2 regions of the Sutcliffiella sp. NC1 genome follow, and region 2 is predicted to be linked to the other one. Evidence: riboswitches for the same ligand, from Rfam matches in the RefSeq annotation. Region 2 holds a riboswitch; the other holds the start of a gene.
What was found. A riboswitch is a leader RNA that binds a small molecule or an ion and turns the genes downstream of it on or off. The one in region 2 is predicted to bind glycine.
Positions count from the first base shown of each region.

Region 1: it holds a riboswitch for glycine, as region 2 does, so the genes downstream of both, gcvT (glycine cleavage system aminomethyltransferase GcvT) here and O1A01_RS09035 (alanine/glycine:cation symporter family protein) in region 2, are expected to answer to the same signal.

Region 1 covers NZ_CP115153.1:3,368,415-3,378,198, reverse strand. Annotated here, with positions in the region: gene O1A01_RS17660 (LytR/AlgR family response regulator transcription factor) at 1-384, opposite strand, end outside; gene O1A01_RS17655 (sensor histidine kinase) at 350-2,104, opposite strand; gene O1A01_RS17650 (cytochrome c oxidase subunit II) at 2,234-2,617, opposite strand; gene O1A01_RS17645 (DUF5658 family protein) at 2,808-3,104, shown strand; gene O1A01_RS17640 (YqhG family protein) at 3,166-3,966, opposite strand; gene O1A01_RS17635 (DEAD/DEAH box helicase) at 3,944-5,641, opposite strand; glycine riboswitch at 5,897-5,991, shown strand; glycine riboswitch at 5,995-6,085, shown strand; gene gcvT (glycine cleavage system aminomethyltransferase GcvT) at 6,203-7,306, shown strand; gene gcvPA (aminomethyl-transferring glycine dehydrogenase subunit GcvPA) at 7,320-8,666, shown strand; gene gcvPB (aminomethyl-transferring glycine dehydrogenase subunit GcvPB) at 8,659-9,784, shown strand, end outside.
Region 2 covers NZ_CP115153.1:1,759,408-1,769,191, forward strand. Annotated here, with positions in the region: gene O1A01_RS09020 (peptide-binding protein) at 1-1,361, shown strand, start outside; gene O1A01_RS09025 (hypothetical protein) at 1,427-1,777, opposite strand; gene O1A01_RS09030 (hypothetical protein) at 1,942-2,094, opposite strand; glycine riboswitch at 2,388-2,487, shown strand; glycine riboswitch at 2,491-2,579, shown strand; gene O1A01_RS09035 (alanine/glycine:cation symporter family protein) at 2,645-4,120, shown strand; gene O1A01_RS09040 (glycosyltransferase family 2 protein) at 4,312-5,625, shown strand; gene O1A01_RS09045 (IclR family transcriptional regulator) at 5,804-6,568, shown strand; gene O1A01_RS09050 (APC family permease) at 6,732-8,135, shown strand; gene O1A01_RS09055 (creatininase family protein) at 8,151-8,960, shown strand; gene O1A01_RS09060 (LysM peptidoglycan-binding domain-containing protein) at 9,396-9,784, shown strand, end outside.

The DNA of each region.
Region 1 (9,784 bases), 1.6 Mb from region 2:
GTGTTGTTCCAATCGGTTAATCGTTTCCTTCAGCTGTTCTTCATCAAAAGGCTTAAGTAAATAATCCATTGCGTTAAATCGAAACGCTTCGACAGCGAATTGTGGATAAGCAGTTGCAAACACAATTAGTGGCGGCTTTTTGAGCTCCATTAACGATTTTGCTGCAGTCATCCCATCCATCTTAGGCATCTCAACATCTAGAAAGACTACATCTGGTTGATGTTGCATTGTTTTCATAATAGCACTCTCACCAGAATCTGCTTCGCCAACTATGTGAGTAGAAGGAAATAAGCTCAATAAATGTTTTAATTCCTCACGACTATATGGTTCATCATCGACTACGAGTATTTTAATTTTTTGGTCCACTATTTTGCACCTCCGCATAGGGAATAGAAAAAGAAATTTCCGTACCTTTATTTTCTTCACTTATAATTTTCAAAGCTGAATCATCACCATAACAAAATGTGAGACGGCGATTTACATTATATAAAGCAACTCCACTACCTGTAACAGACTCTATCGGTGTAGTACCAATTTCCTTTAATCGTTCTTTTGTCATTCCGTTGCCATTATCTTTTACTTCAACGATAACGTTATCCTTAACTCTTTCAATACATATAGAAACGTTATAGTCATTCTCTTTTTCCTTCATCCCATGCTTAATCGCATTTTCTACAAGTGGCTGAAGAGTAAGAGGAGGGATGAGAGATTGTAATGCTTCATCTTCTATTTTATATGAAACGGTAAGTTTATTCGAAAATCTAGTCGATTCTATCGCTAAATAAGCTTTCACATGTTTTAATTCTTGCTCAAGCGTTGTTTTAGTTTGTGTTGTTGCTGAAAGATTTTGCCGTAAAAAATGCGAGAGCGATACGAGTAACTTTCGAGCTTTGTCAGGATTAATGCGAACTAAAGATAAAATGGTGTTAAGTGTATTAAAAAGGAAATGTGGACTAATTTGTGCTTGTAACGCATTAATTTCTGCCTCTTTAGCAAGTTGATATGCCTTGTCCGCCTCCGCAACCTCGAGCTGATTACTTAACAGAGCACTTAATCCTGTAATAAGCTCCATGATGACAGGTGTAATTTCTTTTTGCGAGCCAAAATAAAATTTTAACGTTCCAATCGTTTTTCCACGCTGTTTTAATGGTGCGACTATTACAGCTCCTAATGGACAATGCGCTTCTCGACAATGAATTTGTTCTTTTGTTGCAACAATTATTTTACCTTGACGAATAGTATCTACTGTAATTTGAGTTTGGATGGGCATTTTTGCACGATGATGATCATCTCCATCTCCTACGTGAGCTAATATTTCCGTTGTATTCGTTATTGAAACTGCTTTTGCTTTTAATTCTTCGTGAATAATTTGACATACTGCTTGGGCCGAATGAAGGTGGAGTCCATTTTTTAAATGGGAAATCGTTTTATCGGCAATTCGTAACGTTTTTTGTGCTTGCATAGCTCCTGCCTTTTCTTCTTCGTTAATGACACTTTTTATAATCATAAGGAAAAGAGCACAACCAAGACCGTTCGCAATAATCATTGGAATCCCGATGATATTAACTAAAGTCCATGCCTGTTCAAATGGTCGGGCTAAGAGAAGAATTACTAGCATTTGAATACCTTCTGCAAAAGCTGCAATAATGAAGGCAGAACGTAATTTAACATGTTTATTTTTTCGATAAAAGTAACTGGAAAGTACTCCAGCGATAATTGTAGCAAAACCGCATGCAAAGGCAGTAAACCCACCTAACGTAAAACGATGTATTCCTGCAATAAGTCCAGCGCCTATACCAACTTTATATCCACCTAAGAGACCTGCTAACACAACACCAATTACCCGTGAATTTGCTATTGCTTCATCAGTAGAAAGATCGGAGGTCCAGCGGCTAAACTGTAAACTTTCCGTACTTAAACTTAAGCCTGTATAGGTTCCGATAATACCGAAGAAGCCGAAGAAAAGAATGGCAATGTATTGTTGCTTTCGATTTAGTTCATCTTGGTATATCATTCCTCTAAAAAAAGTGAATCGGGTTAGGATAAAGGCGATGGTTACGATAATTCCTAACCTTTCTACCATTGTAATTAATAGCTCGAACATAGGAAATCTCCTTTAATACTCTTCAATTATTTTAATAATAGTATAGCGGTTTTTATAGGTTATACAAATATCATAATCTGTATTTTTACAAGCGAAAAACCCTCACTTCCTACAAGTAGGGGTTAAAACTTATTCTTCTACAATTAACGAAATTGTCATTGTTGCATGTCCGATACCGCATAGTTTTGTACAAAGTCCTTTGTATTCACCAACTTCGTTTGCGGTATAAACTTCTGGAGCTCTTTCTGAAAGAATGAGCTTAGTCCCATGAAACTGTATACCGTGAGAAACGTTATTGTCAGTTTTTAAGGTGAATTTTACTGTTTCTCCTTTTTTTAGTACGATTTCCTCTGGTTCAAATCGAAAATCTTCGATGTCCGGTCCGGTATAACCTGTAATGGTTATCTCTCTATCTACTTCTACTATTTCGTCAGTTGTAATAGTATTAGACTGCCCACAACTGGATAAAATAAGAAGAAATAGAATAGTAGTAATAAAGAAAAGTTTTTTCATAATCGCAATGCCTCTCTAATAAATTTATTATGTTTATCACACACATTATAACGGAAAATAAGAGACGGTGTCGATTTTTAAAGGATGAAATATTTCTTATTTACGAACGACATCTGGATAAATTCAAGTTAATACGTTATAATTGTTCTTAATTAAGAACAATGAATAGAAAGAAAAAAAGAGGTGAACTATGTACGGATTATTTTTAAGTTTATTAATATTAAACGGCATAGATGGAGTTCTCACTTTTATTGGGTTGAAATTTAATATGATCGAAGAGGCCAATCCGCTTATGTCACTCCTATTCACCCACAATCCATATTTATTTTTAATTATAAAAATTACTCTATCTTTCCTTCTACTCATTTTTCTTATTAGAAAACAAATACCTAATACTAGGTTAGTAAAAATACTATCCATTTTTGCAATTGCTAGTTATTCATATGTAACTTGTCTCCATTTAGTTTGGATTTATTACTGGATTTAACATAAAAAAGGGTCCAAAAAATCAGTCGATACTCATTTTTTGGACAGCCCTGTTATTGTTTTTATTTAATAAAATTCGGTGTTAAGTAAAATAGCCCACCATTAATAATTTCTACTTCTATTTTTGGTTCATATTGTTCCTGTAATGCGATCATTTCCGTTTCGTATACTTCAGGCTTTTCCTCCAAATTCTCGTAAAAGTGATTGAGTAAATTCAAATCCTTTTGCCATCTTTCACGTGCCTCTTCTGCCCATGTATGATCATCGCTAGCAATAAACCCTCTTACGTAATGCTCCAATCTTGATAGCCCACTTTGCGGTTTAATGATTGGTGACATCGTAAAACAAAAGTCCGGAATTTTTGGAGTTACACTAATGTTTTTCATCTTTTCTTGGAATTGTTCGACAATTGCTCCGGAAATTAAATGGATGCCAAGAGATTTCAACATATCTTTTTTACGGTCACATTTATATGATATTTTCAAGTTTACATTTAACCAAGGGTGTAGTGCTAAATGTCCGTTAGGTGGGACTGTTTTTACATGTTCATAAAGACGAATGTAGTTACCTAATTTTCTCGTTGATTCAAAAATTTGACGAAGGCGAGGAGAGCCGAAATGAACGACATCTCCTTTAATATCATCAGGTGCTTCATTTTGATTCGTTATTAGCGTCAATTTCATTGGATTCGGAACGCCACCTGTTTTCTCTAAATAATGCCAGTAAAAGGGGCGATTCATTAATTCTTTATCCATTTCAATCGTCAGTTGCACGGTTAAATGGTGTTGCTCGTTTTCGATAATTTCGCAATTATTCGCAGTGAAATATCGTTCTAAATAATTATGAATCTCCTGCTGCTGCATGATTTAGTGACTCCTTTCGTAACTGATCGGCAAATTGGATTACCGATGATAAGTTTTCCATTTTAATTTTCATTTCTCCTTCAGACTTAGAGTTAAGAAGAATGTCTTCCATCTGATCTTCAAAATCTTTAATATCAAGCTTAGATAAAATTTCATCAAGCTCTCCAATAACCCGTTCGAATAGATGGATTTTTTCATATAATAGCTTTAAAATGTGTTCTTCCACGGTGTTTTTCGTTGCAAAGTTATAAATATGAACATCTTTTTCTTGCCCCAATCTGTGAATCCTACCAATTCGTTGCTCTAATCTCATCGGATTCCAAGGCAAGTCATAGTTAATAATATGGTTGCAAAATTGAAGGTTAATACCCTCACCACCAGCTTCGGTCGCAATTAATACTTGTACTCTGTTTTTAAAGAGCTCTTTCATCCAATCTTTTTTTCCTCGTTTAAATCCCCCGCGGAACGGTACAGACGTAATCCCATTTTGTTGAAGAAACCATTGTAAATAAAGCTGTGTTGCACGGTATTCCGTAAAAATAATAACTTTATCATCAATTTTTTGGATTAATTCTAATACTTTCTGAGCTTTAGAGTTTTCAGCTACTGCATCAATTTTTTCTTTTATATTATGAAGTACTGCTGGAACTTCATAATTTGGATCTTCTTTTGTCTTGCGCTCAACCATGTTTTTTAATGTGAAAAATACGGCTTCTCGACTACTACACGCTTCTCGCTGCAATGTCAAAATGGAAAATTGACTCGTAATAGGAAGTTCTTCATTATGCTTTAAATCACAAATTGTTTGATAAAGCTGTTGTTCTTGTTCGTTGAATTCTATTATGCAAGACTCCACATGTCGTTTTGGCCAATCAATACCTGTATCACCACGACGGTTTCGTATCATAACTTTATTCACTAGCTCTTTTAAATACTCATCATTTTCGAGTTTTCTCTCTTTCGCTTGGAATATTTCCTCAAAGTATTGTTCGCTTCCTAAATGTCCAGGCTTTAATAAAGAAACTAGGTTAAATATTTCTTCGACTTTATTTTGAATAGGTGTAGCTGTTAATAATAAACAAAACTTCTTTTTTAGCGCTTGCACAAACTCATAGTTTTTTGTTTTATTATTTTTTAGTTTATGAGCCTCATCAATAATGACCATATCGTATTGTTGTTCGAATATAATATCACGATGAGGGTTTCTTTTTGCGGTATCAATAGAAGAAACAACTACGTCACATTGTTCCCAAACATAGCTTTTTTTCTGGGCAATTGCAGGTATATAAAATTTTTGATTTAATTCAATCGCCCATTGCGAAACGAGTGATGCAGGTACTAATATTAGTACTTTTTTTACAAGGCCACGAATCATATATTCTTTTAGTACTAGACCAGCTTCAATCGTTTTGCCGAGCCCTACTTCATCAGCTAAAATTGCTTTTCCGTTCATTTCACCCACTACTTTTTTAGCTACTTCTAATTGATGGGGCAATGGAGTTAAGTTTGGTAAATAATTAGGAGCTTGTAACCCTTCAAACTGTTCAATCGCCATATGCTCCTCTGCTTCTAGTGCAAGCTGAAATAAATCAAAGTTCGACCAAGGACCATCATCCTCCATTCTTTTCATTAAATCTTCTTGCCAACTCGAGTCGAAGCTTATTTCTAAATTCATTGAAGAGCATCCTTTCTATATAAAAAATATTTTTTTACTGTAAATTTAATAATATGCTTATATGTAATCGTTTGCTTCGGAGAAAAGACGAACTTTATACTAGTAAAAAAATAAAAACGTTAAGGGATTTATTGTTGCCTTTTTATTAGTGTAAGTGGTAGGATAATAGTGAGTATTCGATAGAATGTTACAAATATTTATTTACTAATTTGATACATTCTATTATGACCCATTTTATCGTTAAATATGTAGCGAATGATGGCAAGGGGAGAGACTGTCAGTTTTAACAGCACCGAAGGAGCAAGCAAATTATTTGTGAATCTCTCAGGTAAAAAGACTCTTGCTGGACGCAACTCTGGAGAGCGTTCCATTATTAGGGAACCACCAAAGGGGAAAGCCTTTATTCGATACGAATAGGGTAAACTTTCAGGTGCAAGGACAGAGAACTCACTTTTACAAGGGGGGTTTCTGTCCTTTTTTGTTTTTATTAAAGAAACAAAAATCTCTATCAAATTGTTTAAAAAATGTAAATCTTTTAAAAATGTGAAGGGGGCCAAATCTGTGTCACAATTAAGTAGAACTCCAATATTTGACCTGTACAAAGAGTACGGAGGTAAGACAATCGATTTTGGCGGATGGGAATTGCCTGTCCAGTTTTCAAGTATTAAAGAAGAACACGAAGCGGTCCGTACGAAAGCTGGATTGTTCGATGTATCCCACATGGGCGAAATTGAAGTAAAAGGTACAGGAAGTCTTCGCTTTTTACAAAAAATGATGACAAATGACGTTTCCACAATGAAAGACGGTGGAGCGCAATATACAGCAATGTGCTATCCAAATGGTGGTACAGTAGATGATTTATTAATATATAAAAAGGCGGACAACGACTATTTACTAGTTGTTAATGCTGCGAATACAGATAAAGATTATGAATGGTTAATAGAACATATAACGGAAGATGTTGAAATAGTAAACATCTCTAGTAACGTTGCACAATTAGCACTTCAAGGTCCACTAGCAGAACAAACATTACAAAAGCTAACAGAGACTGATTTATCACAAATTAAGTTTTTTAAATTTATAGATGGTGTTAAAGTTGCTGGAGAAACTACATTAGTTTCTAGAACTGGCTATACAGGAGAAGACGGTTTTGAAATTTACTGTTCAAACGAGGCAGCTCCGAAACTATGGTCAGCTATTTTAGAAGCTGGTAAAGAATTGGGTGTACTTCCTATTGGTCTTGGTGCAAGAGATACACTTCGTTTTGAAGCAAATCTTGCTCTTTACGGTCAAGAATTATCAAAAGACATCACTCCAATTGAAGCAGGAGTTGGTTTTGCTGTTAAACCGAATAAAGAGGAAGATTTTCTCGGAAAAGCAGTTTTAAAAGAACAAAAAGAAAATGGTGCACCTCGTAAACTAGTTGGTATCGAAATGATCGATAAAGGAATTCCACGTCATGGCTATGAAGTATTTGTGGGTGATGAGAAAATTGGTGAAATCACTACCGGTACTCAATCACCAACATTAGGGAAAAATATTGGTTTAGCATTATTAAAAGCTGAATTCACAGAGCTTGGTCGTGAAGTAGAAGTACAAGTGAGAAAGAAACGTTTAAAAGCAGTGATTATAAAAACTCCATTTTATAAACGTCCGAAAAATTAAGGGGGAAGCTAACATGAAACATCGTTATTTACCGATGACAGAGACTGACCAAAAAGAAATGTTAGAAACAATTGGTGTTACATCAATTGATGAATTGTTTGCTGATATTCCAGAAAAAGTTCGATTTCAAGGAGAACTTAACATAAAAAAAGCAAAACCTGAAACGGAATTAATGAAGGAATTGCAGCAACTTGCAGATCAAAACAAAAACTTAAAGCAATATACATCATTTTTAGGTGCTGGTGTATACGACCATTACATGCCAGTTATTGTGGATCATGTTATTTCTCGTTCCGAGTTCTACACTGCTTATACGCCATACCAGCCTGAGATTTCTCAAGGTGAATTACAAGCCATTTTTGAATTCCAAACGATGATTTGTGAATTAACAGGAATGGAAGTAGCGAACTCTTCTATGTACGATGGAGCAACATCGTTGGCGGAAGCAGCAATGCTATCATGCGGTCAAACTCGAAAGAAAAAAGTATTAATTTCTAGCGCAGTTCATCCAGAATCGAAAGATGTTGTAAAATCGTACGCAAGTGGTCAATACGTAGAAGTAGTAGAGGTCCCTTCTGTTGACGGTGTAACAGACCTTGAATCTTTAAAAGAGTTAATGGATAGTGACGTGGCAGCAGTACTTGTTCAATATCCTAACTTCTTTGGACAAATCGAAAAACTGAAAGATATTGAAGAAATAGTACATGCAGAAAAAGCTATGTTCGTTGTTTCGTCTAACCCACTTTCTTTAGGTGCGTTAACACCTCCAGGTAAACTAGGGGCAGATATCGTTGTTGGAGATGCGCAACCATTCGGTATTCCAACACAATTCGGTGGACCACATTGTGGTTACTTTGCTGTAACATCTAAATTAATGAGAAAAGTACCTGGCCGTTTAGTAGGTCAAACAGTAGATGAAAAAGGTCAACGAGGCTTCGTATTAACATTACAAGCGCGTGAACAACATATTCGTCGAGATAAAGCGACTTCTAATATTTGTTCAAATCAAGCATTAAATGCACTAGCTGCATCTGTTGCGATGACAGCCCTTGGGAAACAAGGTGTAAAAGATATGGCTACCCAAAATATACAAAAAGCTCATTATGCGAAACAACAGCTTGAGCAGCGCGGTGTTCAAATAGCATTTTCGGGACCATTCTTCAACGAGTTTGTAGTGAGCTTAAATAAACCAATTGAAGAAATAAATGAACATTTACTCTCTAAAGGAATTATTGGAGGATATGATTTAGGTCAAACGGATCCAAACTTGAAAAATCACATGTTAATTGCCGTAACTGAACTACGTACAAAAAATGAGATTGATACACTTGTGAAAGAATTGGGGGATGGCAATGAATAAGCAAGGAAACCAACCGTTAATTTTTGAACTATCGAAAGAAGGCCGAATTGGCTACAGCTTGCCGGAAATGGACGTTCCAACTATTAATGTGGAAGACGTTATTCCTGCCGATTATATACGCCAAGAAGAACCAAATTTACCAGAAGTATCTGAGCTAGATATTATGCGCCATTACACAGCACTATCTAACCGAAACCACGGTGTAGATTCTGGCTTCTATCCACTTGGATCTTGTACAATGAAGTATAATCCGAAAATCAATGAAAACGTAGCTCGTTTTGCTGGATTTGCTCATATTCACCCGTTACAACATGAAAGCACAGTTCAAGGTGCGCTAGGGTTAATGTATGACCTTCAACAACATTTAAAAGAAATTACTGGGATGGATGAAGTGACACTTCAACCAGCTGCTGGTGCACACGGTGAGTGGACTGGATTAATGATGATTCGTGCGTATCACGAGAATAATGGTGATACAAATCGTACGAAAGTTATCGTTCCGGATTCTGCACACGGTACGAACCCAGCTTCAGCGACTGTTGCAGGGTTTGAAACTATCACAGTAAAATCCGACGAAAATGGATTAGTAGATTTAGAAGATTTAAGACGTGTTGTTGGTCCAGATACGGCAGCATTAATGTTAACGAACCCGAACACACTAGGACTATTTGAAGAGAATATTTTAGAAATGGCAGAAATTATCCACGGTGTTGGCGGTAAATTATATTACGACGGTGCTAACTTAAACGCTGTTTTAAGTAAAGCTCGTCCTGGAGATATGGGATTTGACGTTGTTCACTTAAACTTGCATAAAACATTCACTGGCCCTCATGGTGGTGGTGGTCCAGGTTCTGGTCCAGTTGGAGTGAAAGCTGACTTAATTCCGTATCTTCCTAAACCATTAGTTGTCCAACGCGAAAATGGTGAGTATGGCTTTGATTATGATCGTCCACAATCCATCGGTCGTGTAAAACCTTATTACGGAAACTTCGGCATTAACGTTCGTGCATACACATACATCCGTACAATGGGTCCAGATGGCTTAAAAGCTGTAACAGAATATGCTGTACTAAATGCGAACTACATGATGCGTCGTTTAGCGGAACATTATGATCTAC
Region 2 (9,784 bases):
TTGAAGGAGACTTAGCAGAGGACTGGGATGTTTCGGAAGATGGCTTAACTTGGACCTTTCACTTGAAAGAAGGGGTGAAATTTCATGACGGTGAAGAATTAACCGCAGAAGATGTTGTATTTACATATAGCATTCCACTACATGACGATTACGCAGGTGCGCGTGCATCTGACTTTGAACAAATTAAGGACATACAGGCTGTTGATCCGTATACAGTACAAATTACACTAACAGAAAAATATGCACCATTTTTGTCAACGATGAGTTATCACATTTTACCGAAACATATTTTAGAAGATGTGCCGATTGGCGATTTGGCGGAACATCCATTTAACACGAAAGAGCCGATTGGAACTGGTCCATTCACGTTTGTTGAATGGAAAGATGGAGAGTACATAAAAGTAGAAGCAAATGAAGACTATTACGACGGTCGCCCTAATTTTGATTCTATCGTTTACAAAATTGTTCCAGATGCGAACTCGTTAATGGTTCAACTGCAAACAGGAGATATTCATCACATTGCTGTTCAATCAGAAGACCTTATGCTTGCACAAGATTTAGAAGCGCAAGGACTCATTCAGTTGCAATCTGGCCTTGGATTGTCGTATACGTATATCGGCTGGAATCAAAAAAATCCGTTATTTCAAGATAAAAAAGTTCGTCAAGCATTAACCCACGCTTTGAATAGAGAAGTAATTGTTGAAAGTGTGTTAGAAGGTGATGGTCAGCTAGCGAATTCTACAGCAAGTCCAGTTAGTTGGTCTTACACGGAAGATGTACCTGTATTTGATTACGACCTAGAAGCAGCTAAAGCTCTGTTGGCGGAAGCGGGTTGGGAAGATACAGATGGAGATGGCATTCTTGATAAAGATGGAGAGAAATTCGAATTCACACTAAATGTGAACCAAGGTAATAAAGCCCGTGAACAAATCGCGGTAATTGCGCAAGAACAATTAAAAGAAGTTGGTATTGAAGTGAACATTAAAGTGCTCGAGTGGAGCGCATTTGTAAGTGCAAACATGGCACATGAGTACGATGCATGTATTAATGGATGGAGTTTAGGGGTAGACCCAGATCAAACGGATTACTTCCACTCCAAACATAGAGAACAAGGGTTGAACTATACACAACACAGTAATCCAGAGGTTGATCAATTACTAGAGGAAAACGTAAAAATCTTAGATGATGAAAAAAGATTGGAAGTTTTACACGAACTATACCAACAAATCTCGGAAGACCAACCGTATACATTTTTATACTATCCAAACGTACATTATGCACTACCAATTAACTTAGGAGGATTTGAGTTTCACCCAAGTAACGGTTTTTATAACATAAAAAACTGGTGGTTAGCGGAGTAATTTAGATTACATGTCTAAAAAAACAGGAGGCGAATGCTAGCCTCCTGTTTTTTGTATAATCTTATTTACCGTTCACAAGTAATAACGAAAAACTCCCCTGTTCTCATCGAAACCGTTCGTGTCGGAGGACCACTTATTCTTTGACTACAGAATACATCAATTGTCGTTAATCCACAAAAAGCCCTAACGTATTGGTTTCGTCCTAAATTGACGTCGGGTAATCTTCTCGTTGGCGCTCCTATAATAGGTAAGCAAAACACAACACCAATTTCTCCTGGGTGTAAAATCTCTTCACTAGCTCTAGATGTCCTTGTTCTGCCTTCTTCATCCACGATCGTAATATAATGTCCAGGAGTGAGAGTAGAAAGACTATCTAGTAAAGACTGTCTAATAGTATTGATGATATTTTCTTGCATATTTTTTAACCTCCCTTATTTTCATAAGATAGAGTATGCATTTACTAGAGTGAATGATAGGGCATGGAAGTATGTTGGCATATAAATCAACATTTATCTATGAAAAAGTGAAGTAGATTAATAGTATGTAAAATTAAAACGCCAAGCAAAAAAGAAAACCAAAACTAATAGTCTTGGTTAACAGCTTCACTTAAAAGAAGAATATCTTTATATATTTCATTCCTAATGCAAGGGTCAGGGCAACGATAATACTCATCAACTAGTTTAGTTAATTCGTATAGAATAATAGAATATACACCGTCTAGGCACTTTGTCATGGTGACCACCTTTATTAAATAGTACGAAAGTAATTATATCTAAAAAAATAGAAATGTCATAGTATGTGTGACTAATTTTTTTGTCGCTTCATTTACTTCCAGACAATTTTCATGAGCTAATCGTTATCAATGGTCGGCGATACCCGGTAGAAGGGGTAGTAGCTAAGCAGCAACTTGCTATGTTCCATAAACTAGATCATTTGTTAATTCTATTATTTTTATAAAATACTAAAATTATATTTGCAAAGTAATGCTAATGATAGTAATATTCTTTCATATAAAAAAATAAGCGGATGAAAGTTATGGGAGAGAGCAATCGAAGCCACCGAAGGAGCAAGTTTCAAAAAATACCCTTGAAACCAATCTCTCAGGTAGAAGGACCACAACTGGACGCGCCTCTGGAGAGCGTGTAAGAAGTACACCACCAAAGGGGAAAGCTTTATTGTTTTATCAATAAAGTCAAACTTTCAGGTATAAGGACAGAGCAGGGTGAAGTCACAAGGCATCTTACTGTCCTTTTTTGCTTGTACAAAAAAGGAGAGAATATTGTATGTTGGAACAACTAATGAAAAACCTCAATGATGTATTATGGGGTGCGCCGTTGATCATCTTTTGTGTGGCTGTAGGATTGTATTTTACAGTTCGTAGTAATTTCCTACAAATTCGTCACGTGAAAGAAATGGGAAAACTATTATTTAACGGAAAAAGCTCAGCTGAAGGAGTATCTTCCTTCCAGGCATTATCTTTAGCATTATCAGCCCGTATTGGGGTTGGTAACATTTCAGGAACTGCAATGGCGATTTTCTACGGAGGTCCAGGAGCAGTTTTCTGGATGTGGGTCATTGCCTTTGTCGGTGCAGCGTCCGCGTTCGTCGAGTCAACGCTAGCGCAAATTTATAAAGAAAAAAAAGACGGAGAATACCGTGGCGGTCCTGCTTATTATATTGAAAAAGGTCTAGGTTGGAAATGGTATGCTGTTATTTTTTCCATCGCAAGTTTAATCGCGATGGCCATCCTGATGCCTGGGGTGCAATCGAACTCGATCGGGATTGCGATTGACAATGCCTTTTCGATTGATAAGAAGGTTACTGGGATTGTTCTCATTATTATATTAGGTTTAATTATATTCGGTGGAATTAAACGTATCGCGAATGTTACCCAAGTTGTCATTCCGTTTATGGGGATGGGGTATATATTAGTCACACTTTCAATTATTATCGTTAACATAAGCAAGGTTCCAGAAGTGTTTTCCTTAATCTTTTCAAGTGCCTTTGGTGCTGATACGATATTCGGCGGAATAATCGGTTCTGCGATTGCATGGGGAGTAAAACGTGGTCTTTATGCGAGCGAAGCCGGGCAAGGAACAGGTGCTCACACAGCAGCTGCTGCGGAAGTTTCTCACCCTGTTAAACAAGGACTGGTACAAGCTTTTTCTATTTATATCGGAATCTTCCTAGTTTGTACATCCACCGCTTTGATGATTTTATTCACAGGCGCATACAACACGATGGACGAAGGAACGGGAGAATATGTTGTACAAAACATTACTGGCGTAGAAGAAGGGACAGGCTACACGCAAGTAGCAGTAGAATCTGTCTTCCCTACATTCGGTTCACCATTTATCGCAATCGCACTATTTTTCTTCGCCTTCACTACGATTATGGCGTATTACTATATAGCGGAAACGAATCTTGCCTATCTTGTTAATCAAAGATTTAGCAAAATCGCGTCTACCATTTTAAAACTAGTCCTTCTTGCCGCGACTTATTACGGTACTGTAAAAGAATCAGGTTTAGCTTGGACACTCGGGGATATCGGTCTTGGAATAATGGTATGGCTCAACTTAATCGCCATTCTATTGCTATCTAAACCAGCTTTACTAGCGTTAAAAGACTATGAAAGACAGAAAAAACAAGGCCTCGACCCAACCTTTAATTCTACGAAACTAGGAATTAAAAACGCAGACTTTTGGGCTGATGGGTATGAACAAACTGAGGATAAAAAAGAAGAACAGAAAGTATCATAATAGAAGAAAGCCGCCCTGTGGTTAATGGGGCGGTTTTCATTTAACTTTAAGCTTATTATTAAAAAAGGTGTTGTTCAGGCCTCTAGCATAAAAAGTAACCCCTACCTATTTAAAGTTTCCTGTTTTCGTGTTCATAAATTATTAATGATAAAAACATCCCCTTTGGTGAAACTATTAATAGGTGATTTGGGATGGAAACTAAAAAAAACTATTATATTCCAGTTGTTAGGAAGTTCTGGTATTGCCATGTATTCGCTTTTTTGTGGTTCTTATTTTCGGTTTTTATTTCTTTACCTTGGATAAAAGAATTAGGACAAGTAATTGGAATAATTCCTTCGATTATAATAATCGCTGGAATTGCCTATTTACCTGGATATTTAAATGCATTTTTGGTATTTAGTCTTTTCTTTGATAATCAACCAAAATTTAAGGTACACGATCCAACAGAGCCCGTTTCCATTTTTATTTCCTGTAAAAATGAGGAAAAGGGAATTAGTGATACCATACGTCATATTGCTAAACAAGATTATAAAGGAGATATGAACATTATTGTAATTGATAATGCATCGAAAGACCTAACTAGTAGTGTGGCATTAAAAGCGGGTCAGGAATATAATCTTGATTTAAAGGTTATATATGAAGAAAAACCGGGTAAAAATTTTGCTCTTAACCGAGCATTAGCCATGGTTGATACCCCTTTAATTATTACTCTTGATGCAGACACTATCTTAACGAAACCAGCTGTTCGGTTACTAGTAAGTAGATTATTATCAGCTCCAAACGAAATTTGCGCTGTTGCAGGTTCTGTACTTGTTCGAAATAGTCGTAAAAATTTTTGGACTAGAATTCAGGAATGGGATTATTTTTTAGGTATTGCTTCAATAAAAAGACTACAAGGATTTTACCAAGGAACATTAGTAGCCCAAGGAGCATTTAGTTTGTATAAAAGGGAAGCCCTTGAAAAACTCGGAGGTTGGGATGATGCAATAGGGGAAGATATCGTGCTAACGTGGCAGATGTTACAAATTAATTGTAAAGTATATTTTGAGCCTCTTGCAGTTGCATTTACAGATGTTCCTGAAACATTAGTTCATTTCGTAAGACAAAGAAGTAGATGGGCAAGAGGAATGATAGAAGCTTTTAAAAGAGTAAAACCTTGGAATCAACCCTCTATATTCACAAAGTACCTTACCGGAACAAATCTTATTTTCCCTTACTTAGATGTTGTATACACCTTTGTTTGGATTCCAGGGCTGATATTGGCCTTTTTTGGCTATTACTATATCGTTGGTGCGACGATACTTTTTGTTTTACCGTTAGCACTATTAACGAACTATACAATGTATCATTATCAACGAAAAGTATTTGATAAGTTAGGGTTAAAGATTAGAAAAAATATATTTGGTTTCTTTGCGTATGTATTAACGTATCAAATGTTTATGTCCCCCATATCAGTTTTGGGATATGCACAAGAATTTTTGCAGTTAAAAAGAGTTTGGAAATAAGTTTATGATTCATGAAGTTAGGTGTATTAGAGATTATGGATTAACCGAAACAGACTATCATGGCCTTTTCTTCCATAGTCCCTACAAGTTACTCTCCTTCGATTAATAGTGACAGACATTACTTTTTCTTGTTAAACTGATAGTAGTAAAGGTACATTCAGTCGAAGGAGATATGCAGATGAGAGAGGTAGCGAGTAAGAATGGTAGTGTAGAAAAAGCATTACAAGTTATTGAATGCTTTGATTTAAAAAATCCATCTTTAACATTGGACGAGCTTTCGAAAAAGTTGGGGTTCTCAAAGCCAACAGTCTTCCGCATGATTTCCTCACTTGAAAAGTTTAGATATATAAAACGAGTCAATCAGGACGGACAATTGAAGTTCCAGCTTGGTATGGCCTTTTTAGAAAAAAGTCAAATTGTAAACAGCCATTTTGATATTCGGGAGCTAGCCAAACAAGAAATGCTATTGCTTCGAAATGAAACCGGTTTATCGGTTCAATTAGCTATCCGGGATGGAAACGAAGCCGTCTATATTGAACAATTTGAAGCTTTATCGGCATTTCGTGTCTTTCCGCAGGTAGGGAGAAGAGTTCCCTTATATGCAGCGGCCTGTCCACGGGTTTTATTAGCGTTTATCCGAGACGAAGAGCAAAAGGCTATTTTAGATAGTTATACGTATACGCCGTTCACCCCACACACCAAAATAAATTACGACATGATTTTTTCTGAACTAGGAGATATAAGAGAAAAAGGTTATGCAGTTAGTAAGGGAGAGTTACATGAAGGAACAGCTGCGATTGCTGTGCCAATTTTTGATATTAATAACAATGTAATGGCTGCATTAAGTGTGATTGGTATTGACCGTGAATTTAACAATCAGTTAGAATCACATGTTGCTAGATTAAAAGACTGTGCCAGGAACATACATGAAAAGTTACATTAATAAATCCACGTTACAGGTTGTCCAGATAGGGTAGCCTGTTTTTATTTGTTTTTATAGAAAATTTTAAAAATTGAATGAAATTTAGTAAATGATAGTGTACAATAAGAACAATATTTTTAATTATGAAACAATTATTTCACATAATGAAATGGAGGTAGGGTTTATGAATCTACAAACATCTACGAATCATCCTGTTACAGGAACTGGTAAGCTCAGTAGAGGATTAGGTTTTGTTGACTTATGGAGTGTTGGTGTTGGAGCGTTAATCGGGGGAGGAATTTTCACGGTTATCGGTCCGGCAGTTGCACAAGCAGGACCTGCGTTGTTTGTGGCTTTTTTAATTGCAGGTGTTATTGCAATTCTTTCAAGTTTGAGTTACGCAGAACTAGCTTCAAATTGGCCATATGAGGGTGCGTCCTATGCATACTCTAAGTTTGCTTTCACCCCGATACATAAGGATTTAGGTAGACTAATGGCATTATGGTGTTCAGGTCTTTACTTCTTATCCTTTGCATTTGCAGCAGGGGCAGTAAACCTAGGTTTTGCAGGTTATTTTAATTTTCTTTTCCCGTCACTATCACCAACGCTAGTTGCGCCAGTAGTGTCAATCGCTATTACGGGATTATTGCTAATTGGAATTAAAACTACTGGTAAAGTTAATACGATTTTCTCTATTATTCAGGTGATTGCTTTATTTGCGATTGCGATTATTACTATTTTCCACAATCCAACAGGCCCATTCATGCACAGCGACTTTTTACCAAATGGATGGACTGGTGTTTTTGCAGCAACTGCATTAATTGCTTTTGGACAAATGCAAGTAGAGGCTGTGTTAACTCTTGGTGAGGAAGCGAAAAAACCAAGACGGAATCTTCCTTTAGCGCAAGTGTCTGCACTAGTGACAGTAGTTGTTTTATATTGTTTGACAGGATTTGGAGTTGTATCTGCAGCAGACCCAAGTGCATTAGCTGCATCAACAGCACCATTATCACTCGCAGTTGAAACAGTGTTACCTGGAGTTGGTGCCGTATTAATTGCCATTGCAGCACTTACTGCTACTGGAACATCAACAGTTGGCTGTTTATTAGGATCGTCGAGAATGATATTCGCAGCTGCAAGGGAGAAAGCTGTTCCTGGCTTTTTAGGAAAAGTAAATCCGAAGACACACGTTCCTGTAGCAGCAACTGTGTTTACTGGAATTATTGCGTTAGGCACCACTCTCATGAGTACAATGGGATACGGGCAAGCCATCTCTATAGCGGTCGGTGCAGCCGTATTTGCCAACTGGCTCATGATGGGGCTAATGAACATTGCACTTATTGTTGTAAGGGTAAAACAACCCCATTTAAAACCATTATTTCGTTACCCGGTAAATATAAAAAACATTCCGGTGCTCGCGATTGTTGCGGCGATTGCATCATTCTGGATTTTAACATATATCCAGCCAATTCCATTGTTAATTGGAATAAGTTGGTTGGTACTAATCACGGCATTTTATTTCTTTTATTCAAGAAGCCGTTGGGAGTACTTAGATGAAAGGGACATGGAAAACATCACAAAAGACTAACAGGAGATGAGAAAGATGAAAAGTGTTTGGTTACAAGAAAATAAATGGGAAGATGTAGAAGGTTATTTACAAAATAAAAAGACGATAATTGTTCCAGTTGGAAGTGTCGAACAACACGCAAAGCATTTACCACTCGGAACCGACTCCTTTGTGGCGCTTCGGGTAGCAGAAGAAGTGGGGCAAAAAACAAATACATTAGTTGCTCCACCGAACTGGGTTGGCTGGGCGCCCCATCATATGGCGTTTCCAGGAACGATAACGTTACGTCCAGAAACATTAACAAATCTTGTGTACGATATTTGCAAAAGCCTTGTCTACCATGGCTTCGAAAAAATCATTATTTTAAATGGTCACCGTGAAGCAAATCTACCACCACTAAAAATTGCGATTACAAAGCTTCGAAATGAAACGGGTGCCTTTCTAGCAATAGCTGATCCATTCTATATAGCAGATCAAATTGCTAGAGAAATCAAGGTATCCGAACCTGGTGGGGTAGGCCATGCTGCAGAGATGGAAACATCACATATGTACTATTTGTACCCAGACTTATGTGATCCTTCAAAAGCTGTAAAGAATGTACACAACAAACACCCATTCTTACAGCATGATCCGTTCGTTGAAGGTGATACCGTTTTTGTCCCAAGCGATGTTGGTACATATCGTGAAGGAGCGAAGAATATTGGAGTCGTAGGCGACCCAACAGTTTCCACAAAGGAAAACGGTGAAATTTATCATCATGCATTAGTGAAAAACTTAATAGAACTTGTGCGATATTGTGAGGAAGAAGTAACGGTGGAAGTGAGAAAGCGTGAAATACCGCTTTAAGAGGACTTCCCTTCAAAGTCCAGCCTCAAGAATAATTTTTTATTAGAACAAATCTGCGGGTTATTCGGTAAAAAGTACAGCTATTTATGGAACTCGTTGGAAAACCTACCTAAAAATCTTACCTCCAAGCACGAAGGATGTTCTAATTAAGGTTGAGTGTTTTCAAAATAATAATTTCGATAAGCCCGTTCATCTTCATTAGAAGGTGGACGGTTTTTTTGTACCGCCCAAACATAAAATTTGCTTTTTAGGATTTTATTCCTAATAAACTTGGCTCTCCTGTCTCTAATTCACGACAAGTTCCGTTCGTAACGGACCTATTGCTCTGGTCACTACTTATTTTTTGTGCACGTTCTTCTGTATAAGAATACTGTTTTAAACAAAATATAAAAAGGTTTTCACATAACAAATTCGTAGTTAAAAAGGGGTGGCAACATGAATCTAAAACATTACAAGTTGCAACAGCTTAATACAGACGAATATGCGTTAGTATTATATCTTGATGACCAGTTAACTGAATTTGCAAATGAGCTTGGGACGGATGTTCAATCTCAACAAAGTATCCGTTTAACGGCTATTAAAATTATTAAAGAAAAATATCCTGCAATGAAAGTAACGGCTATTAAAGTGATTGTTGGAGGGTTGCTCGCAACGTCAATACCTCTTCTCGATAATAAACATTCGGCATCCGCCCAAACGAACGAGCCGAATGGTCAAGCAACCGATTCATCAGCCGTTCATTATATCGTAGCTCCGGGCGACACACTTTGGACGATAGCAAGAAAGTTTGGTACGACGATTGATTATATTAAAAGAGGAAATAA